Regions from separate parts of the Rhizobium sp. CNPSo 3670 genome, predicted to be linked through region 2. Evidence: riboswitches for the same ligand, from Rfam matches in the RefSeq annotation. Region 2 holds a riboswitch; the other holds the start of a gene.
The links. A riboswitch is a leader RNA that binds a small molecule or an ion and turns the genes downstream of it on or off. The one in region 2 is predicted to bind FMN.

Region 1: linked by a shared signal. The riboswitch ahead of AC13QO_RS04345 (DMT family transporter) and the one ahead of AC13QO_RS12565 (6,7-dimethyl-8-ribityllumazine synthase) in region 2 are both predicted to bind FMN.

The regions. Positions count from the first base shown of each region.
Region 1 is NZ_JBXSOL010000003.1:234,368-249,474, forward strand. It holds gene AC13QO_RS04315 (cytochrome P450) at 1-85, opposite strand, end outside; gene AC13QO_RS04320 (GGDEF domain-containing protein) at 232-1,485, opposite strand; gene clpP (ATP-dependent Clp endopeptidase proteolytic subunit ClpP) at 1,882-2,511, shown strand; gene clpX (ATP-dependent Clp protease ATP-binding subunit ClpX) at 2,814-4,091, shown strand; gene lon (endopeptidase La) at 4,493-6,910, shown strand; gene hupB (DNA-binding protein HupB) at 7,117-7,392, shown strand; FMN riboswitch at 7,509-7,660, shown strand; partial or broken gene AC13QO_RS04345 (DMT family transporter) at 7,844-8,748, shown strand; gene AC13QO_RS04350 (esterase-like activity of phytase family protein) at 8,841-11,039, shown strand; gene AC13QO_RS04355 (aldo/keto reductase) at 11,265-12,251, opposite strand; gene AC13QO_RS04360 ((R)-mandelonitrile lyase) at 12,393-12,794, shown strand; gene AC13QO_RS04365 (class I SAM-dependent methyltransferase) at 12,800-13,405, opposite strand; gene AC13QO_RS04370 (hypothetical protein) at 13,570-13,932, shown strand; gene AC13QO_RS04375 (glutathione peroxidase) at 14,059-14,607, shown strand; gene AC13QO_RS04380 (hypothetical protein) at 14,632-14,844, opposite strand.
Region 2 is NZ_JBXSOL010000010.1:46,154-61,260, reverse strand. It holds gene AC13QO_RS12585 (SDR family NAD(P)-dependent oxidoreductase) at 1-647, opposite strand, end outside; gene AC13QO_RS12580 (LysR family transcriptional regulator) at 836-1,738, shown strand; gene AC13QO_RS12575 (DUF1194 domain-containing protein) at 1,913-2,689, shown strand; gene AC13QO_RS12570 (VOC family protein) at 2,831-3,520, opposite strand; gene AC13QO_RS12565 (6,7-dimethyl-8-ribityllumazine synthase) at 3,667-4,101, opposite strand; FMN riboswitch at 4,181-4,323, opposite strand; gene AC13QO_RS12560 (SRPBCC family protein) at 4,508-4,954, shown strand; gene AC13QO_RS12555 (GCG_CRPN prefix-to-repeats domain-containing protein) at 5,128-5,436, shown strand; gene AC13QO_RS12550 (hypothetical protein) at 5,515-5,739, opposite strand; gene AC13QO_RS12545 (adenylate/guanylate cyclase domain-containing protein) at 5,983-7,080, shown strand; gene AC13QO_RS12540 (ABC transporter substrate-binding protein) at 7,211-8,179, shown strand; gene AC13QO_RS12535 (FecCD family ABC transporter permease) at 8,200-9,204, shown strand; gene AC13QO_RS12530 (FecCD family ABC transporter permease) at 9,201-10,238, shown strand; gene AC13QO_RS12525 (ABC transporter ATP-binding protein) at 10,246-11,058, shown strand; gene AC13QO_RS12520 (class I SAM-dependent methyltransferase) at 11,039-11,722, opposite strand; gene AC13QO_RS12515 (ArsR/SmtB family transcription factor) at 11,880-12,530, shown strand; gene AC13QO_RS12510 (MFS transporter) at 12,527-13,810, shown strand; gene AC13QO_RS12505 (LysR family transcriptional regulator) at 13,770-14,675, opposite strand; gene AC13QO_RS12500 (LLM class flavin-dependent oxidoreductase) at 14,859-15,107, opposite strand, start outside.

The sequences.
Region 1 (15,107 bases), on a different contig from region 2:
GATTGCCATAGAAGGCCGGGTTGCGAGCATCCAGCGAGACATGGCGGCTGGCGCGATCGATCGAGAGAAAGGGCGGTATGGTCATGCGTTGAGGCTTAACGGATTTGTCCGGCCTGTAAAAGATGCGGGAGAGAAAGGCCGGCGGAAGCCGGGCACGCCCGATCAGACGCGCTGACCATATCGAGAATTTTTGTCTAAGCCTGGGGATTGAATCTGTTTTCAGACTTGCGGCTAACCGGCCCGTGACAGCGTGCCCATGCGTCGCAGCGCCTCGACCTGGTCGTCGACCGTGGGCACGAGTTCGCCGGCGGTGGTGCTCGGCGTGGCTGGCGCTGGAGCCGCCGCTTCCTCTTCGCCGAAGGTGACCGTGCAATTGCGGCCGGCGGCCTTGGCCGCATAGAGAGCCCGGTCGGCGGCTGAGATCAGTTTGTCGATATTGGCTTCGATCGAGGAGGCGAGCGCGATGCCGATGCTCACCGTGACCGGAACGATTGCTTCGCCAGTGCTGACGGGAAGGCGGCAGAATTCGGTACGGATCGCTTCGGCGATCGCCTCGGCTTCCGTCTGATCCGCGACAGCTGCGAAGGCGGCGAATTCTTCCCCGCCCATGCGGCCGAAGATGTTGTTTGGAATATATTGCCGGGCCATGCGCGCGAAGGCGGTGAGCACCGCGTCGCCGGATTGATGGCCGAAACGGTCGTTGACGCGCTTGAAATGATCGAGGTCGAAAAGGATCACCGCGACCTGCCGCTGCTCGCTATGGGCTCTCTCCTGAATTGACTCGAAATAACCGAGCAGGCCACGGCGGTTGAGCACGCCGGTCAGGGAATCGGTCAGCGTCATGGCGCGCAGATGCCGTTCGGAGCGCTCCATCACCAGTCGACAGGTAAGCGCGAAGGCGATGGTGAGCAGGAAGGCGCTTGCCATGGCCGAGACGCCGCCGAGATTAGTTGCCTCGATATCGCTCGGCAGCGTAACCGCCATCGTCAGCGCCGAGCCGAAACACAGGCAGCCCTGGATGACGAACACTCCCATAAGCTTAGTGCGGGTGCGCTCACGGCGGATGTCGCCGGCGGCGACCGCCATGGCCAATGCCGTGGCGCCCGTCGCCGAAGCGAGGTTATAGAGCACGACGCGGTTGGAATAATCAGTGTTGACCCAGGGCAGAAAGACCCCGGCCAGCCAGATTGCCGGCGGCAGCAGAGCCCACCATTCGATCTTCTTGCGGTCGAGTGCGAGAAAACCCGCCACCCAGGCGCTCTGGCCGAGCAGCGCGATGGCATTGCCCACCTCAATGCAAAACAGGCTGGGGATTTCGCTGCGCAGCGAGATCATCGCAAAGCCTATGGCGGTCAGAAAGAAGCCCAGGCCCCAATAGAGATAGGCTTCATTTCTGACATTGTGGCGCCAAGCGACGAAGAGCACCAGAGCGAGCGTCATGGCCTCCGAACACCAGATGGCGAGACCTGTAGCGATATTGAACACGGCAGCAACCCCTTGCCCGTCGACCTTGTCTGTTGGCCCGCATCCTTGCGGAGGAAGCTCGCCACTTCCTTAATGTCGTTGCACTGCGGCACGATTTTCGGCCGGTATCTGGCGATAGGCTTTCCGTTGGGTAAACGTGCTTGAGCGCTGTCGAATGGAGTAACCTTTTCTTCATTCTGTCATGGAGAAAAGCGAGGGGAGACGACATCGAGGGCTCGCCGCCGACAGGCGTTTGCGAGAAAGAGGCTTTCGGCGCCCAAGCCCTGGGGCCTTGCCCCGTCTTCTTAACGTTATCCCAATGCGTGTCTTGAAGAGGAGGGCAGGGACACTCTATGTAGGGATAAGACATTTTCTTTGATTCCCGGCGTGCCGGCATGACGTTGACAAAGGACGCACATGAGAAACCCAGTTGATACCGCAATGGCCCTCGTGCCCATGGTCGTCGAACAGACCAACCGCGGTGAACGCTCCTACGACATCTATTCCCGTCTGTTGAAGGAACGCATCATCTTCCTGACCGGCGCCGTCGAGGATCACATGGCGACGCTCGTCTGCGCCCAGCTTCTCTTCCTCGAGGCGGAAAACCCGAAGAAGGAAATCGCTCTCTACATCAATTCTCCCGGTGGCGTCGTCACCGCGGGCATGGCGATCTACGACACGATGCAGTTTATCAAACCGGCAGTTTCGACGCTCTGCATCGGCCAGGCCGCGTCCATGGGTTCGCTGCTGCTGGCGGCCGGCCATAAAGACATGCGCTTCGCCACGCCGAATTCCCGCATCATGGTTCACCAGCCCTCGGGCGGCTTCCAGGGCCAGGCCTCGGACATCGAGCGCCACGCCCGCGACATCCTAAAGATGAAGCGCCGGCTGAACGAGGTCTATGTCAAGCACACCGGCCGCAGCTACGAGGAAGTTGAAAAGACGCTCGATCGTGACCATTTCATGGATGCGGACGAGGCCCAGGGCTGGGGCGTCATCGACAAGGTTCTGACATCACGCCTCGAGATGGAAGGCGAGCAGGCCTAGTAATTAATTGGGATGGTGTTTTCCTCGCCACAGTTCTATCTCATTTGTGATCGAACAAGGCTTTCAACTGGCGACGAAGACGCTAATAGTAACTATTAATGCTATGTTGAATTTTTATGACATAGCATTCGGCATTCGAAGGGGAATTCGTTGCCGCCGGGACCCTGACATGGTTGATTGGGACCGGTTTGTAGCCCCTGAAGCCCTTCTCGGCAAAGGCTCCGGAAACGGAGTGCCGCCAGGAGCTGATAGAGTGGACCGCGATTTCGCCTTGAAATGCGGCGTGCTGGAAGGAAAGTGATATGAGCAAGGTCAGCGGCAGCAACGGCGGCGACTCCAAGAACACCCTCTATTGTTCGTTCTGCGGAAAGAGCCAGCACGAAGTCCGGAAACTGATTGCCGGACCGACCGTCTTCATCTGCGATGAATGCGTCGAATTGTGCATGGACATTATCCGCGAGGAGAACAAGTCCTCGATGGTCAAGTCCCGCGACGGCGTCCCGACGCCTCAGGACATCATCAAGGTCCTCGACGAATACGTCATCGGCCAGCGGCAGGCGAAGAAGATCCTGTCGGTCGCCGTTCACAACCATTACAAGCGCCTGGCGCACGCCTCCAAGAACGGCGAAGTCGAGCTGGCGAAGTCCAACATCATGCTCGTCGGACCCACAGGCTGCGGCAAGACCTATCTGGCCCAGACGCTCGCCCGCATCATCGACGTTCCCTTCACCATGGCGGATGCGACGACGCTGACGGAAGCGGGCTATGTCGGCGAGGATGTCGAAAACATCATTCTGAAGCTCCTGCAGGCGGCCGACTACAATGTCGAACGCGCGCAGCGCGGCATCGTCTACATCGACGAAGTCGACAAGATTTCGCGCAAGTCCGACAATCCGTCGATCACCCGCGACGTCTCGGGCGAGGGCGTGCAGCAGGCGCTCTTGAAGATCATGGAAGGCACGGTCGCTTCCGTTCCGCCGCAGGGCGGCCGCAAGCACCCGCAGCAGGAATTCCTGCAGGTCGACACGACGAACATCCTGTTCATCTGCGGCGGCGCCTTCGCCGGCCTCGACAAGATCATCTCCGCCCGCGGCGAGAAGACTTCGATCGGCTTCGGCGCGACTGTGAAAGCTCAGGACGACCGCCGCGTCGGCGAAGTCCTGCGCGAACTGGAGCCGGAAGATCTGGTCAAGTTCGGCCTCATTCCCGAGTTCATCGGCCGTCTGCCGGTTTTGGCGACGCTCGAGGATCTCGACGAGGACGCGCTGATCCAGATCCTATCCGAGCCGAAGAACGCGCTGATCAAGCAGTATCAGCGGCTGTTCGAGATGGAAGATGTGGAACTCACCTTCCACGAGGATGCATTGCGCGAAATCGCCCGCAAGGCGATCGTGCGCAAGACCGGCGCCCGCGGCCTTCGTTCGATCATGGAGAAGATCCTGCTCGACACGATGTTCGAACTGCCGACGCTGGAAGGCGTGCGCGAGGTGGTCATCTCGGAGGAGGTGGTGCGCGGCTCGGCTCGTCCGCTCTACATCTATGCCGATCGTCAGGAAGAAAAAGCCAACGCTTCCGCGTAATCTTATGGTTCGCACCGTTATTTTAAGGGGCTTGCCATAGGCGAGCCCCTTTCTATTTGAAAAACCATGCGAGGCGCTGTTAGTATTTTGCCGGTGGGAACTGGAGCTTGCCTTTGCCGATGTTGCGCAAGGGGCGATGCTTGGCAATGATGCAGTGATTCCGTGAGTGTATTGCTGGCGTTGTATATAGCCGGGTCGGAAGTGGTAAGCGCCGGTCCAGCCACGCGTTTCATAGTGCTGGTGTTCCGTTGTAACGAAGCTGTCATATCCGGGGAACGCGGGCGTTAGCGTGGCTTGAAAAGCATAGTAAGAACCTCCACTTGTAGGCCAAGTGAGAGTGCCGGCTGATCCCAAGCGGCCGTGCAAAGAGCCCGGCAACGGGACGATGGAAAGGATAAAAAATGACGAAGAAAACGTCTGTAGCGAGCAGCACTGCCTACCCTGTTCTGCCTTTGCGTGACATCGTGGTTTTCCCGCATATGATCGTGCCGCTGTTTGTCGGACGGGAAAAGTCGATCCGTGCGCTCGAGGAGGTCATGGGCTCGGACAAGCAGATCATGTTGGTGACGCAGATCAACGCCAGCGACGATGATCCGGACCCTTCGGCGATCCACAATGTCGGCACCGTGGCAAACGTGCTGCAGCTGCTGAAGCTGCCTGATGGCACCGTCAAGGTTCTGGTCGAAGGCCGCGCCCGCGCCGAGATCGACACTTATACGAGCCGTGAGGATTTCTATGAGGCGCTCGGCCATGTGCTCGAGGAGCCCCATGACGATCCGGTCGAACTGGAAGCCTTGTCGCGCTCGGTCGTTTCCGAATTCGAAAGCTATGTGAAGCTGAACAAAAAGATTTCGCCGGAAGTGGTCGGTGCCGCCAGCCAGATCGACGACTATTCCAAGCTCGCCGATACGGTCGCCTCGCATCTGTCGATCAAGATCACCGAGAAGCAGGAGATGCTGGAGACGACGAGCGTCAAGCAGCGTCTCGAAAAGGCTCTCGGCTTCATGGAAGGCGAGATCTCGGTGCTGCAGGTCGAAAAGCGCATCCGCTCGCGCGTCAAGCGCCAGATGGAGAAGACCCAGCGCGAATATTATCTCAACGAGCAGATGAAGGCGATCCAGAAGGAGCTCGGTGACGGCGAGGAAGGCCGTGACGAGATGAGCGAACTGGAAGAGCGCATCTCCAAGACCAAGCTGTCCAAGGAGGCCCGTGAAAAGGCCGAGGCGGAGCTGAAGAAGCTGCGCCAGATGAGCCCGATGTCGGCGGAGGCCACGGTCGTGCGCAATTATCTGGATTGGCTGCTCGGCATTCCGTGGGGCAAGAAGTCGAAGATCAAGGCCGACCTCAACAATGCCGAGAAGATCCTCGAGGCCGATCACTTCGGTCTGGACAAGGTCAAGGAACGCATTGTCGAATATCTCGCCGTGCAGGCTCGCGCCACCAAGATCAAGGGCCCGATCCTCTGCCTCGTCGGCCCTCCGGGCGTCGGCAAGACCTCGCTCGCCCAGTCGATCGCCAAGGCGACCGGCCGTGAGTATGTCCGCATGGCGCTCGGCGGCGTTCGCGACGAAGCCGAAATCCGCGGTCACCGCCGCACCTATATCGGCTCGATGCCCGGCAAGGTCATCCAGTCGATGAAGAAGGCGAAGAAGTCCAACCCGCTCTTCCTGCTCGACGAAATCGACAAGATGGGCATGGATTTCCGTGGCGATCCGTCTTCGGCCCTGCTCGAAGTGCTCGATCCGGCGCAGAACTCGACCTTCATGGACCACTATCTGGAAGTCGAATACGACCTGTCGGATGTGATGTTCATCACGACCGCGAATACGCTGAACATCCCTGCACCGCTTATGGACCGCATGGAGATCATCCGTATCGCCGGCTACACCGAAGATGAAAAGCGCGAGATCGCCAAGCGGCACCTGCTGCCGAAGGCTATCAAGGAACATGCGTTGCAGCCGGAAGAATTCTCGGTCAGCGACGATGCCCTGATGGCGATCAGCCAGCAGTACACCCGCGAAGCCGGTGTCCGCAGTTTCGAACGCGAATTGATGAAGCTCGCCCGCAAGGCGGTCACCGAGATCATCAAGGGCAAGACGAAGTCCGTTCACGTGACGGCCGCCAACATCGCCGACTATCTCGGCGTCCCGCGCTTCCGCCATGGCGAAGCTGAGGGCGAGGATCAGGTCGGCGTCGTGACCGGCCTTGCCTGGACGGAAGTCGGCGGCGAGCTGCTGACCATCGAAGGCGTGATGATGCCGGGCAAGGGCCGCATGACGGTTACCGGCAATCTGAAGGACGTCATGAAGGAATCGATCTCGGCGGCGGCTTCCTACGTCCGCTCGCGCGCTGTCGATTTCGGCATCGAACCGCCGATGTTCGAAAAGAACGACATCCACGTGCACGTGCCGGAAGGTGCGACGCCGAAGGATGGCCCGTCGGCCGGTGTCGCCATGGCAACCGCCATCGTTTCGATCATGACCGGCATCCCGGTCAACAAGCATGTGGCGATGACCGGTGAAATCACCCTTCGCGGCCGGGTGCTGCCGATCGGCGGTCTCAAGGAAAAGCTGCTTGCGGCGCTTCGCGGCGGCATCAAGAAAGTGCTGATTCCGGAAGAAAACGCCAAGGACCTGGCGGAGATTCCGGATAACGTGAAGAACAGCATGGAGATCATCCCGGTCTCGCGGATGGGCGAGGTGATCAAGCATGCGCTGATCCGTCGGCCGGAGCCGATCGAGTGGGATGGCACGGTGGAAACGCCCGTCATCACGTCGGTCGAAGGCCTCGACGATACGGGCGCAACGATCGCGCATTGAGTGGCGTTTGCCACATTTATGCCCGATTGAAGCAAAAGACGCAAAAAGGCTGGCGGAAACGCCAGCCTTTTTTGTGAAAACGTCATGGAGACGCTTGCTTTTCCTTGATTTGCAGGGCTTTTGGGTTCCCGGCGGGCCTGATGAAACCTATTCTGCGCCTAGCTTACATTTGAGTCGTTTCATACCATTTAGAAAGGGGTGGAAACATGAACAAGAATGAACTCGTGTCCGCAGTGGCCGAAAAGGCAGGACTGACGAAGTCTGACGCGGCTTCCGCTGTTGACGCGGTTTTCGACGTTGTCCAGGCCGAACTCAAGAACAAGGGCGATATCCGCCTCGCTGGTTTCGGCAGCTTCACCGTTTCTCATCGCGCTGCAACGAAGGGCCGCAACCCGTCGACCGGCGCTGAAGTCGATATTCCAGCCCGCAACGTGCCGAAGTTCACGCCCGGCAAGGGCCTGAAGGACGCCGTCAACGGCTGATTCATCATCCGCCGGCCGTAAACGAGAACGGCTGAGCAGGTTTTCGAGGGGTTCGGCGCTGCCGGACCCCTTTTGTTTTGCCGCTTGCCGTATGCAGCGCTTTGTCTTACCAACAATGCTGTTCTCAGGGCGGGGTGAAAGTCCCCACCGGCGGTAAGGGCTGTGGCCCGAGCCCGCGAGCGCCTTCTCAAGCTTCGGCCGGGGAAGGGTCAGCAGATCCGGTGCGATTCCGGAGCCGACGGTATAGTCCGGAAGAAAGAGAATGAGCATGGCCGTGAGCGGGCAGGGGACTGCCGGCCCCTGCGCGCCGTCGCCTCATGCGTCCTGATTTATGTTGGTCGCCTGCATAATTCCTTAAATCGGAATCGATTTAAGGATGAATTATGCAGCAATTAAAAGCGCTACAGCGTCCTTTGCGCGTCTGGAAAGACGCGCGGCGCTGTAGTTCTGGATGGAAGACATGAATCAGATTTCCCTTACAATGCCGCGTTCTCGCGCCTTTTGCCGGCGCTGCTTTCATGGTGCTTGGAGGCGTGGCCTTCTCGCTGCTCAACGTCTTCACCCAGTGGCTAACCATGAAACTCGCCTTTCCGCCAGCCTCCGCAGCCTTCTGGCAATATGCCTTTGCCTTCCTCTTCTCCTTGCCCTTCCTGCGCAAGCCTTGCGGCGATGCGTACCGACTATCCCCGGCGGCACGTCGTGCGCGTCCTCTTTGCCGCGCCTGGTGTCGAGGCCTGGGTTTCCGGTCTTGCCTCAGTGCCGATCTGGCAGGCGATCGCGCTGGTCATGACCTCACCCTTCTTCATCATTCTCGGTGCCCGCCTGTTCCTCGGTGAGCGCGTCGGCCCGGCCCGCTGGGCAGCGACCGGTGTCGGCTTTGCCGGCGTGATGATCATCCTCCAGCCATGGTCTGATAGTTTCACCTGCGCAGCGCTCCTGCCGGTGCTCTCGGCACTGCTCTGGGGTGCCTCCTCGCTCATCACCAAGGGCCTGACCGGTATCGAGAGGCCAGAGACCATCACCGTCTGGCTGTTGGTGCTGCTGACGCCGATCAACGGCGGTCTGGCACTTGCGGCGGGCTTCGCCGTACCGACAGGCACGACACTCGCGCTCTTCCTTGTGGCGGGCCTCCTGACGGTCGTGGCGCAATATCTGCTGACCCTAGCCTATGCCAGTGCTGACGCCGCCTATGTCCAGCCATTCGATGATCTGAAGCTGCCGCTGAACGTGCTCGCCGGCTGGCTGTTTTTCGGTTATGCGCCGGCCGGTTATCTCTGGCTGGGCGCCGCGCTCATTCTTTCAGCGTCGCTCTTCATCATGCAAAACGAGATGCGCCGGGAAAGGCAGCCGGCCTGACGCCGACCTCTGAAAACTCGCGGACTGTCATGTCTCTGTCATGGCAGTCCCGCAAAACCCCTCTGTTCGATCTTTCGACATTGGGGGATTTCATGACAATTTTATCGCGCAAGGCAGCGCTCGCTGCCGTGCTTCTCGCATCCGTTGCCGTCCCGGCCGCGGCCGAGCCGGTTTTCAACCGCATCGCCTCCTTCCCGGTCGCCCAGAACCTGCCTGCTGACAAGGACAAGCTGTCGCCGACATCCGCGGAAATCATCACCGCGACCGACGACGGCAACACACTGATCTATAGCGACAGTCCGCTCGGCGCGATCGGCTTCATCGACATTACCGACGCCAAGGCCCCGAAAGCCGCCGGCGCGCTGATGATGGATGGCGAGCCGACATCGGTTACCTCGAGCGCCGGCAAGGCGCTGGTTGCCGTCAACACCTCCGAAAGCAAGGCCAAGCCCTCAGGCCGCCTCGCAATCGTCGACGTGGCGACGAAGAAGATCGAGAACATCTGCGATCTCGGTGGCCAGCCGGATTCGATTGCCCTCAACAAGGACAAGACGCTCGGCGCCATCGCGATCGAAAACGAACGCGACGAAGAGGTCAATGACGGCAAGATCCCGCAGATGCCGGCCGGCGAGCTCGCCGTTTTCCAGGTCAACAACGGCACCGTCGACTGCGGCGCCATCAAGCATGTGGCGCTGAACGGTCTCGCCGGTGTTGCCCCTGAAGATCCGGAGCCGGAATTCGTGGCCTTCAACGGGCAGAACGAGATTGCGCTCACGCTGCAGGAAAATAACGAGATCGTCATCATCGACGCCAACACGGCTCAGGTGAAGACCCACTTTACCGCCGGCAGCGTCGATCTCTCCGGCATCGACACGAAGCGCGACCGCGCCCTGAAATTCTCGAGCGAATCGAAGGGCGTGCTGCGCGAGCCGGACGCCGTGAAGTGGCTGGACGACAACCGCCTCGTCGTCGCCAATGAAGGCGACTATCAGGGCGGCTCGCGCGGCTTCACCATCTTCGACAAGACGGGCAAGGTCCTCTACGAATCGGGCGCATCCTTCGAACGCGCCGTCGCCCATATCGGCCATTATCCGGAAAGCCGTTCGGGATCGAAGGGCGTCGAGCCGGAAGGTCTCGAAGCCGCCAAGTTCGGCGATGACCAGTATTTCTTCCTGCTTGCCGAGCGCGCCTCGGTCGTCGGCGTCTATAAGGATACCGGCGCCGACCCCGAACTCGTGCAGCTTCTGCCGTCGGGCATTTCGCCGGAAGGCGGGGTCGCTATCCCCCAGCGTAATCTCTTTGCGACCGCAAATGAACTCGATCTCGGCAAGGACGGCGGAGTGCGCTCGCACGTGATGATCTACGAGCGCTCGGAAGGCGAAAAAGCTTATCCACAGATCGTCTCCGCCGAGAAGGACGGCAATCCGATCGGTTTCGCAGCGCTTTCGGGTCTCGCCGCCGTTCCCGGAAAACCGGGCATGCTCTACGCCGTCAGCGACAGCGTTCTGGGCTCGCAGCCGACGATCTACACGATCGACGCCAGCAAGAAACCGGCCGTGATCACCGACGCCCTCGTCGTCAAGCGCGACGGTGGTCCGGCCCAGAAGCTCGATATCGAAGGCATTGCGGTCGCAGCCGACGGCTCCTTCTGGCTCGCCTCGGAGGGAAACAGCGAGCGCCTCGTCCCGCATGCGCTCTACAACGTCAATGCCAAGGGCGACATCAAGGCCGAGATTGCTCTGCCTAGGGAACTCGCCGCCAACGAAATTCGCTACGGCTTCGAGGGTGTCACCATTGTCGGCACCGGCGACGATGCCACGCTCTGGATGGCCGTCCAGCGCGAGTGGGGTGACGACGAGAAGGGCTTCGTCAAGCTCGTCTCCTACAATCCGAAGAAAAAGGAATGGGGCGCCGTGCGCTATCCCCTCGACAAGACGGAAAGCGGCTGGGTCGGCCTGTCTGAGATCTCCGCCCACGGCGACAACGTTTACATCATCGAGCGCGACAACCTCGTCGGCGACGCCGCCAGGCTGAAGAAGCTCTACAAGGTGGCGATCTCGGAACTGAAGCCCGCCAAGCTCGGCACCGAACTGCCGGTCGTGAAGAAGACCGAAGCACACGACTTCCTCGACGAACTCAAGGCCGTGACGAACGGCTATGTGCTCGACAAGCTCGAAGGCTTCACCTTCGACGCCTCCGGCAAGCCTTACGCTGTCACCGATAATGACCGTGTGAGCGACTCTTCCGGCGAGACCTTGTTCTTTCCGGTCGAACTGAGTGCCACGAACTGAAAGCTGCCCCTCATCCTAACCCTCTCCCCGTTAAAACGGGGCGAGGGGACGTGCCAAGCGCAACGTCGAGGTGAAGGAAGCACGTGCGGCATATCCCTTCGCCCCGCTCGCGGGGGTCCGGAGGACGGGTCGAAACCGGTGCCGCGACCCCGGTCGATGGCGGCAGCCGGTGAGGGGCCGCTCTCGGCTCGCTGCAGCCTTCAATAAAAGCGACTCGCTCCAGCCTTACCAGCGCTGATGCACATGCGGCGCGATCAGCCGATTGTATATCTCGCGCGTCGCCACTATCACATCGGGCGAGAGCGGCGCGAGATCGGCTGCGGCCGCATTGGCTCTCGCCTGTTCGGCATTGCGGGCGCCGGGGATGACGACAGTAACGGCTTCAGCCATCAGGATCCAACGCAGCGCGAAGGCGGCCATAGTGACGCCGGCCGGCACCAGCTTGCGCACTTCCTCAACCGCCTGCAGCCCGACCTCGAAAGGTACGCCGGCAAAGGTCTCGCCGACATCGAAAGCTTCGCCGTGGCGGTTGAAATTGCGATGGTCGTCGCTGGCAAACTGCGTCTCGCGGCTGATCTTGCCGGAGAGAAGACCACTTGCCAGCGGCACGCGCGCGATGATCGCCACATTCCTGCGACATGCTTCCTCGAAGAACAGATGGTCGGGGCGCTGACGGAAAAGGTTGTAGATGATCTGGACGCTGACGACGCCGGGATATTCGATCGCTTTCAGCCCGTCCTCGACTTTTTCGACGCTAACGCCATAACCCTTGATCTTTCCAGCCTTCTGCAGCGCGTCGAGGCCCTCGAAGACCTCAGGCAGGTAAAGCACCTCGCGCGGCGGGCAGTGCAACTGCACGAGATCGAGGCTGTCGACCGCGAGGTTTTTGAGGCTGCGGTCGATGAAGCCTTGGAGATTGGCCTTGGTATAGCCTTCCGCGACATGTGGGTTGAGGCGGCGGCCTGCCTTGGTTGCGACCATCGGGCGCTCGCCGCCGCGCGTCCTCAGGACATCGGCAATGATCTTTTCCGAGCGGCCGTCGCCGTAAACATCCGCCGTGTCGACGAACGTCATACCGGCATCGAGCGCGGCGTTCAGCGCCGCCCGCCCATCCGCCTCGCTGATATCGCCCCAGGAGCCGCCGATCTGCCAGGCGCCGAAGCCGACATTGGTAACGGTGAACGGCATGCGGCCAAACGCATGGTGTTTCATGAACATCTCCCTAGGTTATGAACGCTTTGGCCTATCAGGCGGGCAACTGCGCGGCAATTGCCGATCTGGTCTTGATCGGTCGCCTCGATCAAATATCGTCGCACCGTAAAGCTTCAACAGCATGGATGGAAAGGAACGATCATGGAGATCAAGCCCGCTGGCTCCAGCCCCTCGATGAAGCCGCCGGCCGACTATTTTACCGGCGCCGTTCGGCAGGATCCGCTGATCGAGCCGCCGACGCCGGCAAGGGTGAAGGCAACCTCCGTCACTTTCGAACCCGGAGCCCGCACCGCCTGGCACACGCATCCGCTCGGCCAGACGCTGATCGTCACCTCAGGCAAGGGCCTTGCCCAGAGCTGGGGCGGGGAGATTCGCGAGATTCGCGCCGGCGACACCGTCTGGTTTGCGCCGGGCGAAAAACACTGGCACGGCGCCGGCCCGGAGACGGCCATGACGCATATTGCCATTCACGAGGCATTGGACGGCAGCCATGTCGACTGGATGGAAAAGGTCAGCGACGAACAATATTCCGGCAAGGCGTGAACTGATCAAAGGCGCTTCAGGCAATAGGAAAAATGCGCGTGTGATTCGACCGTCAGGAATTCGAATTGCCAGCCATAATCCTTGCAGAATTTCGTAACCGCCTCGACGACACCGTAGACGATCGGTTTGACGGTGTTGCCGGTGCAGAAATCATGGCCGGCAATGCGTCCTGTGCGCTTCACCTTCCTCTCGCAGAGCAGGAGCTCCTGCCAGGTGAGCTCGAAAGAATGATCGGTGTCGATATAGGCCCAGTCGAGGAAGTCATCCTCGAATTCGGCGAGCTTGTCGAGCGATGTGCCTTGCATCAGGTGCAGCCGGCCAGCCTCGATCTCGGCCGCGAAATTCGTGTGAATCGCGTCGAGCCCGGAGCTGTAGCGATCCATCGACCAGGGATCGATGAGATAAAGCTGGGCCGGGCGATTCTTTTCCAGGATCTCCGCCGTATACTCGCCGAAGGCCGCTCCCACCTCGACGCCGATGCCGCCATTCGGGATCCGGTAGAGCAGTTCGCCCCGATCCGGCAGCAGCCGGGCGTTTTCTATATGATGGGCGCTGAGCGGGGTGCGCGGCATGCTCGCCCGCAGCGCCTGCCTTTCTTCACGTGTCTTCATCTTTGATCTCGGGATTGGGGCCGGCTGACGGCCCTTGTGCGGTTCGAGGGGAACGTAGGAGCAGCCGAGGCGGATGACAACGGCATGACAAGAATTTGCTTCTTGCGGACAAAAGGTTAAGTTTCGCCTGTGAATGACGAAAGAGCCCTGGGAGGAGCGACTTCATGAGACGGATGTGGCCCGAAGAGTTCAATGCCATCATTGCCCATGCCGAAGAAGTGATGCTGGAATCATCCGCAGAAGCAGGCGCCGGCGAGCCGCTGCACCGGAAAGCGCTGAAGGCACGCATCGCCATGGAAGATTACGAGCGAATCTGGCCGCTCGCCGAGATGCGCTTCCGCTTGGGCGAAGGACCGTTCGCCGGCAAGGCCATCACGCTCATCACCACCAACCCTCATTATCATCCCTGGCATCCAAAGGATGGTGGCAGCGTCGAATCCGTCTCGGACAGCGGCCGCCACTACAAGACGGATTATCTCGTCGTCCATTTCCTACTCGATGACGTACGGGAAACCTCGCCCGCCTGACGGGCTCCCCCGGTGTCGCCAAACGGCGACGCCGGGGATGCTGACGTCGAGTTGATCTTCACCCTGATGACAATAGCGGCGATATCGCTAAGCTCCCGGAACGATCCGTGCCAATTGGAGGTTCCCATGACGGGCAATGTGCTGGATATTCCGGTCAAGACGGTGGATGGTCGACAGACTACGCTGAACGAATACAAGGGCAGGGTACTTCTGATCGTCAACGTCGCGTCGAAATGCGGGCTGACGCCGCAATATGAGGGGCTTGAAAGACTCTATGGCGAAAAGCGCGAGCGCGGCTTCGTCATCGCCGCTTTCCCCGCCAACGACTTCAAGGGCCAGGAACCCGGCACGGACGCCGAGATCCTCGATTTCTGCACCACCACCTACGACGTCACCTTCCCGATCTTTTCTAAGATCTCGGTCAAGGGCGAGGCCCAGCACCCGCTCTACCGGCAGCTGACCAAATCGGGCGTGAAGACGACGGGCGAGGGTCCGATGCGCGAACGCCTGAATGCCCACGGCATATCAGGCGGCGACGAGGATGACATTCTCTGGAATTTCGAAAAATTCCTGATCGGCCGCGACGGCAAAGTCGCCGCCCGCTTCGCGCCCGATGTGACGGCAGATGATTCGCGGCTGGTTTCGGCGGTGGATCAGGAGTTGGCGAAGGGATGATTTGCCGGCAGCCGAGCAGGATCTTCAGATCCCGAGGACGGTCACAAGCGGAGGCGTAAAGTCCTTGAAGCCCAGTATCGGCTGGTCGCACCTTCTGTCAAACTTCGTCTTCGGTACGTGGCGCTGGCATTTCGGATTCGTCTTGAAGGCGTATCCGGGCAGGCTGACATAGATGGAGCTTGGCGTGCAAAGGGCAATCGCAATGCACAGCGTCAATGCGGAGCATAGAGTTCTCATGGTACCCCCCGGCGCCGTAAGCCTTCAAGCGCGGAGACTTCCGGGCGACGAATAGTCTCATTTTTGCCCGCCCTCATCCATTCGCCTAATAGGAGGTGCGCGGAGGCTGGAGTAGTCCGTTTTGGTGGAACCTGGCTTCCCAGACGGCGCCGCATTTGACCTGCCGGACAGCTATGCTGCGCCGGAATGTCTTGCCGAATGTCGGGTCGCGTTCATGTGAGATGGCTTCTGCATAGGCAGATAGCTGCATTGAGCCAATCAGG
Region 2 (15,107 bases):
ACCGCTTCGACGATCTCGTCGACATTGGAAATGCCTGCTATCGGAGAGAGCGTGCTCAGGAAATCCTTCGGATTGTCCTTGTGCAGTGGCGTGTCCACGACACCGGGAGCGACGATATTGAAGCGAATTTTCTCGTTCGCATATTCCATCGCCAAGTTTTTGGAGATGGCGTTGATGCCGCCTTTCGTCATCATCGACACCGAAGCGGAGAAGCCGGCGATCGGATGATCGGTCAATGGCGTCGTGATGCTGACGACGCTGCCGCCTGACTTCTGCGCGCGCATCTGGCTGACGGCCAGCTGGGTCAGATGGATGAAACCTTCGAGATTGGTCGAAGACAACGTCCGGAAATCCGTCATCGTGAAATCGACAAACGGCTTGGCCAAGAAGATGCCGGCATTGTTGACGAGCGCGTCGATAGAGCCGAAGCGATCGATCGCGGTCTTTGCAACCCGCGCTGCGGTTTCGGCATCGCCGATGTCGCCATCGACGAGAGCCAGCCGGTCGGAGGCCTCGAAGGCGTCCGAGGCGCTGACCCGGCGCGAGGTGGCGACGACATTGTAGCCGCGCGCGATAAAGGCGTTGACGAGGCCTGCGCCGATACCCTGGGAGGCGCCCGTGACGATGACAGTCTTATTCGTAGTCATGTTGAACTCCGTGATCTGGTTCGGGCAACGTCGCGCCTGATCGGCCGGGTCGCTCGAGATGGGGCCGCCGCGATCGCGCCGCCATCGGCTTGTTGTTCGTTTTCGCAAGAGGAAGATGGCGAAAACTCCATTCCCCGATTAGATGGAAATATCTGGATTCTCTTTTGCATCAGTGCAAAAGTGGGCGCATGGCCGATCTCAACGACATCGCCGTTTTCGTGAAGGTGGCGCAGTATGGCGGCTTCAGCCGTGCGGCCCATTCCCTCGGCATGCCGGTTTCAACCGTCAGCCGGAAGGTGACGTCCCTCGAAGAGCAGCTCGGCGTAACGCTGCTGCAGCGCACGACCCGCAAGCTCAGCCTCACCGCACAGGGTCGGGCCTATTACGACAGGTGCAGCGAGCCGCTCGCCCATCTCATGGACGCCGAGCAGGCGCTGACGGAGACGCAGAGGCAGCCGGAAGGCCCGCTGAAGATCTCCGTGCCCGTCATCTTCGGGCAGGACGTCTTCTACGAATTCATCTCGTCCTTCCTGAGGACATATCCCGATATCCAGATCGATCTCTTCGTCACCAACCTTTTCCTCGATCTGGTCGCCGAGAATGTCGATGTCGCCATTCGTTTCGGCGAACTCAAGGATTCTTCCATCGTCGCGCAGCGGCTCGGCCGGAGTGTGCGCTATCTGGTTGCGACGCCCGACTATCTTGAGGGCAGGGCCCTTCCATCAAAGCCCGAGGACCTGAAGGATCATCGATGCGTGCTCCTGAACGGCCGCAACGGCGAGGCGGATTGGCATCTCGTCAGCGGCCGCAAGTCGGCCCACGTGCGCGTGTCCGGGCCGGTCTCCAGTCGGGACTTCGAGGCGGTCAGCGCCTTTACCTATCGCGGCCACGGTATCGGGCTGCTGCCTTCGACCTATTGCGACGAAGAGATCAACCGAGGCGAGCTCATTCGCCTGCTGCCGGACTGGTCCTCGCCGGAAATCTTCGTGCACGCCGTCTATCCCACCCGCCGCTTCCTGCCGCTGCGCCTGCAGGTTTTTCTGGAAGCGCTGAAGGCGTGGAAGAACCCTTTATGGTCGCCTTTGCGTTGAGGTCCTGGAAAGCTGCATGGCAGGAGAGTCTCTCTATGAGTTCCCCGCAGCGGCCTCGAGGGGCAAGGCAGGCGCTCCTGATATCACTGAAAATTGAAACCCCGCACGAGGCCGGGCGTCCTTCGCCGGCCAAGCTGTGTTACATTTCCCTGCTCGATGCGCGGGGATTTGCCGATGCTGGCCACACTTGCGGTGCTCATGGGTCTTACCGGAGTCGTGCCGACAGCTGGGGCGGGCGCAAACGAGGTTGATGTGACGCTGGTGCTTGCCGTCGACACCTCGCGGTCAATGGATTTCGAAGAGATCGGCATTCAGCGCGACGGTTATGTCGAGGCGCTCAAGCACAAGGAATTCATCGATGCGGTCAAGGGCGGGCTCACCGGCCGCATCGCCATCAGCTATTTCGAATGGGCGGGCTATGTCGTCCAGGATTCGATGATCGACTGGCAGGTGATTGAGACGGAAGCGGATGCGATCGCCTTCGCCGATAAGCTTGGCGCCCGGCCGATAGCCACGCAACGGCGCACCTCGATCTCAACAGCCATCGATCAGGGCGCCAGCATGATCACCACCGGACCCTTTCGCGGCAGGCGTGAGGTGATCGACGTCTCCGGCGACGGTCCGAACAATTCCGGCAGCCCGGTGACGGGCACCAGGGACAAGGCGGTGGCGTCGGGCATGATCATCAACGGGCTGGCGATAATGCTGCGTCCTTCCGATGCTCCCGGAGGGCTCGACAAATATTACGCCGATTGCGTGATCGGCGGCCCCGGCAGCTTCGTGCTGCCGGTCCACAGGATTGAGGATTTCGCCATCGCCGTGCGCCGCAAGCTGGTGCTCGAGATCAGCGGCATTTCACCCTCGCCGACGGTGGAGAGGATAGCCGCCGACGCGCCGACGGCGGACTGTCTAATAGGCGAGAAGCAGTGGCGGGATATATTCGATCGGTGAGTCGCGACCTGATGAGCCCGGAGAGGGTATGCCGTGTGGTTGTCACATGGCATACCGACAAAGCAAAGAAGAAAGCATCTGCCACTCGAAGAGCCTCACCTTGAGGTGCCGACGGGCAAGGCGGCTGCTCCGTGCCGCCACCTATAACGGCAGCTGCCTGCCGGCCTGTTCGCTGACCATGTATTCGGCGTACCAGTCCGGCCAGTTCTCGTCGTGTTTGCCGCCATTGCGCTTCTCGTGTTCGCCGTGGGCCTCGGCGGCGCGGCGGAGGGCGGCCGCGAGGTCGCTCGATGTCGAGAAGGCCGTCTCATCGGCGTCGATGCGTCCTGGCAGGCGTGTGGTGACTTCCTGGAACAGCCAGCCGTTGCCATCGGGATCCTTGAACGAGGCGAAGGAACGATAGCTGCGGTGGTCGGGGTCGCGGCCGGCGATGCGCAGGCGCCCGAAGAGATAGGGCTCGTCCTTGCCGGCGTAGACGCCTGAAGCATCGTGGAAGACCTCGCTCACCTCGACGCCGCGGGCGATGAGATCGCGCCTTGCGGCCTCGACGTCGGAGACGATGAGATAGAGGCCTTGGGCGGAGCCGGGAGCGGCGGCGGTGACATTCTTGCCGAAGATGATCGCGCAACCGGAGCCCGGTGGGGTGAACTGGATCACGCGGAAATCGGCGTCATTGGCGAAATCGGCGTCGAGCCTCCAGCCAAGGCTCTCGTAAAAACGTTTGGCACGGTCGACGTCGGAAACGGGAATGACGACCACTTCGAGCTTGGTGTCGACCGGTCGTGTTTTCATGGATTCGGTTGGGGGTTCACTGCGCATTGCATTGCTCATCTTCAGCTCCCTTGAGGTTTGGACGCATTAAGAATGGCGATACATGTCGGGATCGAGTGGACCACAGCCCGGGTGGAGCGTCGAATCAATTCTTCTGTCGACATGAAGAAGACGGCGGGCCATCCCGCCGTCTGTTGCGCTAGCTTTTAAGCAGCAAGGGCGGCGCGCGTTTTGCCGATCATCAGAGCGGCGCGCGCAGCCTCGCGGCCCTTTTCGACGAAATGAGCGCGGTAGATCTGCGTGTGATGCTCCGTTTCCTGATAGTGATGCGGTGTCAGTGAGACCGACAGCACCGGAACGCCGGTATCCATGCCGGCGCGCATCAGGCCATCGACCACGGCCTGGGCGACGAATTCGTGGCGGTAGATCCCGCCATCGACGACGAAGGCGGCGGCAATGACGGCGGCATAGCGCCCGCTCGCGGCAAGATCGCGCGACAGCAGCGGCATTTCGAAGGCGCCGGGGACGTCGAATACGTCGATCTGTTCGGCGGGAACAAGCTGTTGGAAACCTTCGAGCGCACGGTCGACGATATCGGCGTGCCAGCCGGCTTTGACGAAGGCATAACGGGTGGGTGTCATGGTAATCTCCTTTGGCGTACAGACACATCACCCAAGGCGATCACGAGCATCCGCAGCCAGCCCGGAGGGCAGCAGCAGCGCACGTTCTCTTTCATCCGGACTATGACCGTCGGCTCAGGCATCTCACCTGATCTGCTGACCCTTCCGAGGAAGGCGCTCGCGGGCTCGCAATCGAAACTGCATACCGCCGGTAGGGACTTTCACCCCGCCCTGAGAACGGCGCGGACAATAGGGCCAAGGCGGCGGGCTGGCAATAGGGAAGACGTTTTCGTCCGAAGGGCACGTGCCCCATCACCCTTGCGCAGCGCGCGCATCCACCTACATGCTTCCGCTGAGGACATCCATGTCGAAAAAGCATGCTGCTCGGCCTCATTGAGGGGTAGAGCAGCAATCATGGGAGAGAGCGATGCCAGAATCTTTCGTCGTGCGCCGCGAGGCGCATCTTGCGGCGCCGCCGGCGGCGGTGTTTGCACTGATGACCGATCCCGAGAAGATCCTGCGCTGGATGGGGACGGAGGCCGAGGTCGAGCCGGAGCCGGGTGGGCTCTATCTCGTCAACGTCACCGGCGCCCGTTTTGCGCGTGGCTCGTTTCGCGAGGTGGTGCCGGTGCATCGGCTTGCCTACAGCTTCGGCTGGGATGGCAGCGAGGTGGTGCCGCCGGGATCGAGCCTGGTCGAGATCGACCTGATCGAGCAAGGAGGAGGAACGCTTTTGCGGCTCACCCACAGCGGTCTGCCGAGTGCGGAGCAATGCGCCGGTCATGAGGAGGGCTGGGCGCATTATCTCGGCCGGCTCACGGAAGTCGCGGTCGGGCGGGACCCGGGTCCAGATCCTTTTTACGGAAGGACATGAACGGTTTTCGGCAGGCGACGGGATGCTCCCCAAGCGCTTGACGCTACGGGAAGAACGGTCCGCTGCGGTCAAAAAAAGTGCTGCTTTATCGTCCGCAACATGAACGCGCAGTTCATCTCCAGTTCAATTTGGCGGTCCTAAGGTGATTGCGGCTGGATGAAATGGAGTTTTCGATGAAGGCACTTTCTATCGCGGCTGCCTTGCTCGCTGGCAGCTTCTCGATTGGCACAGCTCAGGCGATGCCGATCGGGGCAATCAAGGTTGAGAGCACTGTCACAAAGGTCGACTACGCCTGTGGTCGCGGCTGGCATCTGACCCGCTGGGGCGAATGCCGGCGCAACTGGCGCCGCCCGCCGCCTGTAGCTTTCTATGGCGGTCCGCCCCGCTGGGGCTGGGAGCGGCGTCATCGCGATTGGGATGGCCCGCGCTGGCGCTATGAGGGGCGCTGGGACCGCGAACGTCGCTGGCGCGATGACTACTAAAACTCTTTGACAGAGGCAAACGAACGAGGGCCGGTGCGATGTTTCGCCCGGCCTTTATCAGCTGAAATAACGCTGCGCTCAGATGCGGCTGACGAGCCAGTGCTTTCCGTCGATCAGCTCTTCGAGCTCGGCCGGATGCTTGACACCGAACTCGAACCATTCGACGAGTTCCTTCGCCTTCCGTTTGCTTTCTTCGGCTGTAAACTCGATCCCATAACGCGCGCACCAGCGCCGAAGGATCGACGTCAGCAACGTCATGTCATTCCCGTCCAGCGGGTCTTTCGGCCAGTATGTCGTGCCCATAGCAACCCCTCAATCGCTAATGACAAGTTCGCACATAATCGAATCAATGTCGCGCAATTTAAAGGTGTTTATTGGGTTGTTTTCCACCGTGATGAATGGTTTTCCACAGACTTGTTTGGAGGTGGGGTTGACAGGGTTGCGGAGGGACTCGGCGGGGGCAAGTGCCGATAGGAAATCCACCACAGGTGTCAGGCTGATGTCCCGGGGTTGCCCGCGTCCTGTTGCAAATGCCAATGTTAACCCATGGATCTGCCTTCCTCCATTGCCTGGCTGATTGACGAGGCTGCGGCTTCGCCCGGCCCCGAACGGTTTCTGGCCGAGCTCGGGCGCCGGCTGCTGGCCGACGGCCTGGAGCTTTCCGGCGGCGCGCTGACACTTTCGGTGCCGCATCCGATCATAGCGCGGCGTAGCTGGCTGTGGCGGGCGGAAACCGGAGCCGTCATCGAGGCGCTGGGGTTTGCCGCCGCACCGCAAAGCGATGCCGGGCGCGAATGGCTAGCCGGGCTCGGGCCGGTTTGGGAGGAGAGGATTGGAGCTTCGCGGGACGGCGCCGTGCTCGGCTGGGCGGGCATCGGCAAGGGGGCAGGGGCGGACGAATTTTCTCCTGATGAAGCCGCGCGGCTGCAGGACGTCGCGCGTTTTGCTGCGGCGCCGCTCGCAGCCCTTGCGGCGCGGGAAGCGCAGGCGGCGCTGCTGGAAGCCTACCTCGGCCGGCGCAGTGCGGCTCGCGTTCAGTCGGGTGCGCTTGCCCGGGGGACCGGCGAAACCATTCGCGCCGCTCTTCTCTGCGCCGATTTGCGGGATTTCACCGCGATTTCCCAAGTGACGGAGCCGCAGGCGATGATATCCGCGCTCGACGCTTATTTCGACCGCGTCGCCGGCGCCGTGCATGCCTTCGGCGGCGAGGTGCTGAAATTCATCGGCGACGGCGTGCTGGCGATCTTTCCCGTCACTGCTGCTTCCGGCAACGGGGCCGGAGCTGATCGAGAGGCCTGTGAGGCGGCGCTTCGGGCTGTCGCCGCCTGCCGCGCCGGCATGGTTCATCTCGATCGGATGCGTGAGGCTGAGGGGCTGGCGCCGCTGCCCTTCGGGGCCGCCCTGCATTTCGGCGAAATCCTCTGGGGCAATATCGGCGCCGCCGACAGGCTTGACTTCACCGCCATCGGCCCGGCGGTCAATCTGGTCAGCCGGCTGGAAGGGCTCTGCAAGCCGCTCGGCCACAGCGTGCTGATCTCAGGCGCCGTGGCGGCGAATACCCAGGCCGCGCTGACGCCGCTCGGCGAGCACGCCCTGCGCGGCATCGCCGAGCCGTGCGCCGTCTTCACTTTGGCTGAGGATTGAGCCTGAGATGAGAACTGTCCGCTTGTGCAAGCAGTGCCGTCCCTTCCCAGAAACAGCGCAAAAGAATCATGATTGTTAAACTCCGCTTTTTTGGCTAAAGCCTCTGCCGGTCAGAGGGGAGTTTTCAGATATGACTCGATACGTACATAAATTTTTCTCGGCCCTCGGCCTGTCCGCAATGCTCGTGGCAGGGGCCGCGCAGGCCGATGACGGCAAGAAAGTCTCGGTCGTCGACGATCGCGGCGTCACCGTCGAGGTTCCGGCACAGCCGAAGCGCCTTGCCTCGATTTCCTATTTCGCAGATGACGTCGCGCTGGCACTCGGCATCAAGCCGGTCGCCAGCACCTATATGACGAAAGGCCGCGAGCCCGAATTCCTGCTGGGCCGGACTTCCGGAATGAAGCAGATCGGCCAGCGCGCTAAGCCCAATCTGGAACTTCTCTCCGAAGCCAAGCCGGATCTGATCGTCGCGATCCGCCGCTATACGGTCGGCAATGCGGCGCAGCTTCAAAACATCGCGCCCTACGTCGCCTATAATATGGAACTGCTCGAAGAGAGCTACAGCGAGACCGCCGCCCTTTCCAAGCTGCTCGGCCAGCCCGAACGCGGCGAGCAGCTGAACGCCGAATTCCGCAAGCATCTTGCGGAATTTGCCGCCAAGGCGCCGAAGGGCGTTCACCCGCGCTTCCTGATCATGTGGGGCGGCGCGACACCCTTCGCCTTCCACACGGAAAATACCTCGGCCTCGATCGTCGCCGCGATCGGCGGCGACAATGTTCCGGGGCCGAAAACTCCGGGCGGCGAGTTCGGCATCGACCTCAGCCTCGAAACCATGCTCGAGAAGGATCCGGAGGTCATCTTCGTCTATGATTCCGGCCCGGATCGCCCGCATGAGAGCAACCCGATCTGGTCGCAGCTGTCGGCAGTCAAGAACAACCGCGTCTTCTACGTCGGCGACCAGTGGGTCGAGACCAACGGCCCGATCGCCCGCGAAATCGTGCTGCGCGAGGCTGCGCACTACCTTTACCCCGACACGTTCCCGGCTGTCGATGTCAAGGCCGAGGCTGCCAAGCTGATCCCGGCCGAACTGCAGAACTAAGTCCAAGGAAAAGGCCTGCGATGAGCCCCCGGCAATCATTCCTGGCCATAGGGCTCATTGTCGCGGCCGCGATGCTGGCGGCGATGCTCGGCTTGCTGGTTGGCGCTAAGACGCTTTCGGCCGAGACAGCGCTGCGCGTGCTCCTGGCGCCCGACGGCAAGCTCGAATCTGTCCTCGTCTGGACGCTGCGGCTGCCGCGCAGCCTGGCGGCGGCCGCCGGCGGGGCGGGCCTTGCCGTTTCCGGCTACTTGCTGCAGACGCTGACGCGCAATCCGCTGGCCGATCCCGGCATTACCGGCGTGACATCCGGGGCGGTCGCGCCGATCGTCTGCTGCTTCGTCTATCTGCCCTGGCTTTCGCCTGCCTATTATCCCTTCATCGGCCTTGCCGGCGGGGTCTTGGCTGCCTCGGTGACATTCTGCGTTTCGCGCGGCGGGCAGGGGCGGCCGCTGCAGCTCGCGCTCGGCGGCGTCAGCGTCTCGCTGTTCTTAAGCGCGATCACCACCTATGTGCTGCTCTTGACCGGGCCGCAATCGGCATCGCTGCTCTTCTGGCTCGCCGGCGGCTTCCAGGGGCGCAGCTGGTCACATGTCCTCTATATGCTGCCCTGGACGATCGCCGGGGTTGCCGGGGCGCTCCTTTTGCGGCGCGTCATCGGCATGTTCATGCTGAGCGATCATGCGGCGGCCGGCATGGGCCTGCAGCTCGGCCTGTGGAAGCCCCTCGTTCTCATCCTTGCCGTCATTCCGGTCGCGGGCGTTGCGCCCGTCGCCGGGCCGGTCGCCTTCGTCGGTCTTGCCGCTCCCCACATCGCCCGGCTGCTGAAACCCCGCGGCACGGGTTGGGAGATCGGGTTGAGCGCCTCGCTCGGCGCGCTGATCGTGACGGTCGCCGATGTTTTCGCGCGCAGCATCGCCATCCCGCGTGAACTGCCCGTCGGCATCATCACCGCAATGCTTGGCGGCCCGATCTTCATCTATCTCGTCCAGCGCGGGCGGCTGAGCCTCGCGGGTGAGACGCGATGAGCGCGCCGGCATCGACATCGGCCGGTTCGGCAAGTCTCGGCATGGCCGTCGCGCTTGGCGTCTTCGCCATCCTGTCGCTTGCGGCGGCTGTCTTCCTCGGCGTCGCCGATATTCCCGTGGCCGACGTCGCGGCCGTGTTGACCGGCGGCGGCTCGGCGGAAGCGCGGCTGATCATTTTCGATATCCGGCTGCCGCGCATCGCCACCGGCATTCTCGCCGGCATCCATTTTTCGCTGGCGGGATATCTGCTGCAGACGATCACCCGCAATCCGCTTGCCGATCCGTCGCTGATGGGCGTGTCGCAGGGGGCGACGCTGTCGGTGACGATCTTCCTGCTCCTTACCGTCTATATTTTCAAACCAGGCTCGAACACGCTGGCTGAACTGCCGGTCGCATGGCTGCCGGCGGCAGGTCTAGCCGGCGGTCTGCTTGCCGGCGGCGTCATCTATCTGCTTGCCTTCCGTCTCGGCCTCAGCGCGCTACGCATCACGCTCTGCGGCGTGGCGGTCGGCGCGGTGCTACATGCGGTGGCGATCGGCCTCATCGCCGGATGGGGATCGGCCCGCATCGAGATCATTCTCGAATGGCTGTCCGGCAGCCTTTACGCCCGCAGCTGGGATCACGCGCTCTTCCTGCTGCCGTTCACCATCGCCGGCCTCACCATGCTGCCGGTGATCTACCGGCCGTTGATGCTGCTGCAGTTCGATGCGGCCGTCGCCCGGTCCTTCGGGCTCGGCTATCGCAGGCAGTTCTCGATCGTGCTGATCGTCTCCTGCGCGCTTGCGGCAAGTGCCGTCGGCGCGGTCGGGCCGATCGTCTTCGTCGGGCTCATCGTGCCGCATCTCGCTCGCTTCCTGGCCGGGCGGAATTTTAGGCTGTCGCTGGCGCTGACGATCGTGCTCGGCGCCGTCGTCGTCGCGCTCGGTGATCTCATCGGCCGGCTACTCGGCCATGCCGAGGAAATCCCGATCGGCGTGGTCACGGCCGTTTTCGGCGTGCCGCTTCTGCTCGCGCTGCTGCGCAAAACCATGTGAGGCCGAAATGCCATTGTCCTGTTCCGACCTCTCGGTCGTCTACAACAAGCGAAAGGCCCTCAGCGGCTTCAGCCTTTCGCTCGAAAAGGGCGAGATCCGGGCGCTGATCGGCCCGAACGGCTCTGGCAAGAGCACGGCGCTGCATGCGCTGGCGGGCCTCATCCAACCGGCTGCGGGCAGGGCGTCGTTCGACGGCGTCGCCGTCGCCTCCATGTCGCGCCGGATGCTGGCAAAAAGGCTCGCCTTCCTGCCGCAGCAGCCGGCCGCACCGGATGAAATGACCGTCGCCCAGCTCGTGCGCCAGGGCCGCTATCCGCATGTCGGCCTGTTCCGCTCTTATGACAGCCGCGACGAAGAGGCGATCGAATGGGCGCTCGAAAACACCGGCCTGTCCGATTTGGCCGACCGCAGCCTGCGTGAATTGTCCGGCGGTGAACGGCAGAGAGCGTGGATTTCAGCTGCACTGGCCCAGGAAGCGGAGATCCTGCTGCTCGATGAGCCCACTTCCTTCCTTGATATCGGCTATCAGGTCGAGGTGCTCGATCTCCTGCATCGGCTGAGCCGGAAGAAGGGCGTGACCATCGTCATGGCGATCCACGACATCAACCAGGCGATTGCCGTCAGCGACCGCATTTCGCTGCTCGAAAAGGGGCAGCTCAGGTTCGATGGCCCGCCGCGTGAGCTTGCCGAATGCAACCTCGTCCAGGACATCTTCCGCGTCAGGGGCCGCTTCGTCCAGGTCACGCCCGACAGCCCGCCGCATTTCGATGTCGAGCTGATGCGGCTGCAGCCGGCAGTATCTAGCGCTTTACCAACCTGAAGACGATTTTCGTCTGGGTGTAATAGTCCAGCGCATCGGCGAAGTCAGGCGTCCAGCCGTCCGCAACGAAGGGGATGAAGCCGTCATATTCGAGCTTGCGTGCGGAGACGTCGAAGCCCGCTTTTTCGAAGGCGCGGCCGTAATCGGTGATCGACCGATCCTGAACGACGGTGTTGGTGCGGTTGGCGACGAGCTCGCGCCATTTCGGCCAGAGCGGATTGTCCGTGTGGCAGCCGGTCACCGCATAATAGACGCCGCCTGATTTCAGTGCCTGGCGGATATCGGCGGCGTGCGCGTCGATATCGGGGACGAGATAGATGACCTCATGGCTGACGGCGAGGTCGAATTCCTCGCTCCAGCCCTCCAGTCTGCCGCCGACCTGATGCTGGATCGGCAGATTGCCTTTCAGCGTCTCGGCCTTGGCGATCGAGGTTTCGGCTATGTCGATGCCGAGCGCCTTGCGGAAGGGGCGGATCGCATAAAGGTGCCGCAGCAGGCCGCCCTGATTGCAGCCGAAATCGAGCACGCTCTTATCGGAGAGGTCTCGCTCGAGCATCAGATCGATCAGGTGGCGCCAGATGGGCGCATGTCCATCGGCCATCCTGTCCTCGGCATCGGGGTCGATGTACCAGGTACCAATGTTTTTCTGCGCATCCTCAGCCATCCCTCACCCTCACATCATGCGGATCGTGGCGCCGGTCTTAGGGTGCGTGATTGTGCTTGGCTAGGGCCGAAGCTGGTTTTCAAGCACCTTTCGCGGCTCCAAGTAACATTGCAAAGAAATGTTTGCAAAGATGTGTTTGCAATAGTACGCTTCAGCCATGAAAGATCCACGCTCCAAGCCTGCGGCAGATGCCGCCGCCTCCCGCACCGTCAGCCGGGTCGTGCCCGAACCCACCGCGCTGAAGGCGTTGGCGCATCCCGTTCGGCTGCGCATGCTCGGCATGCTGAGGATCGACGGCCCCGCCACTGCGACGCAGCTCGCCGTTCGGTTAGGCCTGAACAGCGGCGCGACCAGCTATCACCTGCGCCAGCTCGCCCAATACGGTTTCATCGAGGAAGCGCCGCATGTCTCGCGGCGCGACCGCTGGTGGCAGGCCCGCCACGAGCTGACCTCGGTTCCCCCGAGCGAATCCGAAGGCGAGGCGCTCGATCTCGACATGGCCTTCAACCAGGCGGCTCTCTCGCTGCAGGTCGGCCAGATGCAGCAGGCGCTGGAGGAATATGCCGAGCTGCCGGCGGAATGGCGCAGGGCGACAACGACCGACGACATCATCATCCCAATGACGGCGGAACAGGCCGAGGCTCTGACGAAGCGGCTGACAGGCATCATCCTTGAAGCGATGCGGGCCGCCCCGCCGCTGGGGGAGGCGACTTCCCGGAATCCTGGCATGGTTCCCTTCTATGTCATGCTGCACGCCTTCCCCTATCCGGGCCGGCTGCCGCACTGCGAGCGGGAGGACGAGCGGTGAGAGAAGGCAGGCCATTCCTGGCGCTTGCCGCCGCAGAGACACTTTCACTTTCTGGCACCCGGCTATCGACCATCGCCATCCCCTGGCTGGTGCTGAGCGCCACAGGCAGCCCGGTGCTGACCGGGCTGACGGCGATGATGGAGATGCTGCCTTATGTGCTCGCCAAGGCGCTCGGCGGGCCGCTGATCGACCGCATCGGCGCCAAGCGCATCGCGATCATCTGCGACACGGCTTCCGTGATCGCGGTCGGGCTGGTGCCGCTTCTCGATCTCTTCGCTGTACTGACCGTGCCGGTGCTGCTGCCCCTCGTCTTTGCCATGGGTGTGCTGCGCGGGCCCTCCGATGCCGCCAAGCAGGCGATGGTTCCCGATATTGCTGCGCTGGCAGCCGTGCCGCTCGAGCGGGTGACCGGCACCTCCAGCGCCATCGAACGGCTGGCCTCAACGGTGGGCGCTGCCGGCGCCGGCGCATTGATCGGGTTGATAGGCCCGGGTCAGGCGCTCCTCGTCAACGCCGCCACCTTCGCCGCCGCAGCGCTGGTCGTCGCGACCGGCATACCCGGCATGCGGCGCGCTCCCGATCGGTCCGTCGCGCCGTCGGGCAAGCTGCCTTCCTATCTCGACGATCTCCGGGAAGCCTGGCGCTTTCTCCGCGGCGACGCCGTGCTCGTCAGCATTGTCGCCATGGTGGCGATCACCAATCTGCTCGATCAGGCTTATCACGCCGTGCTGCTGCCGGTCTGGATCCGGGACGCCGGTCACGGGCCGGAGCTGCTCGGCGCGATGTTTGCCGTCTTCTCCGGCGCTTCCATCGCGGGCGCGGCGATTGCCGCTGTTATCGGCGAACGCATGCCGCGTCTGATCGTCTATACCGTGGCCTTCCTCCTGACCGGATTTCCGCGCTTCCTGATGCTCGTGGTGGATGCGCCGCTCGGCTCCGTGTTTGCAACACTCGCAATCGCAGGCTTTGCCTCCGGTTTCCTCAACCCGATCCTGTCGGCGGTGATCTTCGAGCGGATCCCCAAACCGCTGACCGGGCGCGTCACCGCGATGAACACCGCCCTGTGCTTTGCTCTCATTCCCTTCGGCGGCCTCGTCGGTGGCGCGCTGATCAGCACAATCGGGCTTGGCGCGGCGCTGCTCCTCTGCGGCCTCGCTTACCTCGCCGCGACCCTCTCTCCGCTGGCGCTCAAGAGCTTTCGCGGTTTTGACAAGGCGGTGGCATCAGCGCCGCGCGGGCCTAGCCTTGACCTCCGATTTCCTCGATCAACAGATCGATGAAGCAGCGGACGCGCGGCTCCAACACGCCTTTGTCGGAATAATGCGCCACGATTTTCGTGTCGTCGGTTTCTAGATCAGGGAGGACTTGCCGGAGACGGCCGGCGGTCAAATCGGCGGCAATGAGGAAGTTCGGCAGGAGCGCGATCCCGAAGCCGGCCAGGGCAGCGTCGTGGAGGGCTTCACCGCTGTCGAGTCTCAGGCGGCTGCGCCCCTGCGCCTTGATCCAGCCGCCACCGCTGCGAAAGCGCCAGCCCTGCCTTTGGTCGCGGTTGGTGAAGAACAGGCAGTCATGGGCGGCCAGATCCGCCATATCATTGGGGACGCCGCGTTCGGTGAGATAGGAGGGCGAGGCGCAGAGCAGCACCTTGTCACTGGCGATCACGCGCGTGATCAATCGGCTGTCGGCGGCCGACGACTTCGCGCCAATCCCGATCGCCAGATCGAAGCCATCCTCGACGATGTCGGTGGCGTGATCGGTGAAGCTCACTTCGACCTGCACGTTGGGCCACGTGCGAAGATATTTTTCGAGTAAAGGGAGCATGACCAGCCGCCCGAAGACATCGGGAACGGCGAGCCTGAGAACGCCTCGCGGCAAACCACTTCGCCCCGCAATGCTCGCCTCCGCCTCGTCGACCGATGCCAGGATCTGCAGCCCCTGGTCATAGAACACTCGTCCTTCATCAGTCAGGCTGAGTGTCCTCGTCGTACGGTTGAGCAGGCGCGCGCCGAGCCGCTCCTCGAGGCGGGTGACGGCCTTTCCCGCCGCGGAACGGGAGAGGCCCATGGCCTGCCCCCCGGCGATAAAGGTTCCGGCATCGACGACGGCCATGAAGATCAGGATGTCGTTCAGGTTAGTGCGCGGCATGAGGCAACTCGAGCGATTCGACTGCAGCCTTAAGTCGGTCGCGACGTGACCGATTCAAGGCTCGCATCATCAACGCCGACCGCGCCAGTTAGGTCCCGGACGCATCGAAATGATGCCGGCCAACGACAGCTGCCGTTTCGCATTACTACAGCGCATATCGAAGGCTCGCGCCAAGCCTCGCCGTCAGCGCCAGCCGAGCGCCGGAGCGACGTGAGCGAGGATCGCCTCGATGACGTGGGCGTTGTAGTCGACGCCGAGCTGGTTGGGTACGGTGAGCAGCAGTGTGTCTGCCTCAGCAATCGCCTCGTCTTCCGCAAGCTGCTTGACGAGCACGTCAGGTTCGGCAGCGTAGCTGCGGCCGAAGATCGCCCGCGTCTTCTCGTCGATGAAGCCGATCTTGTCGCCTTCGTCGTTGCCGTAGCCGAAATAGGC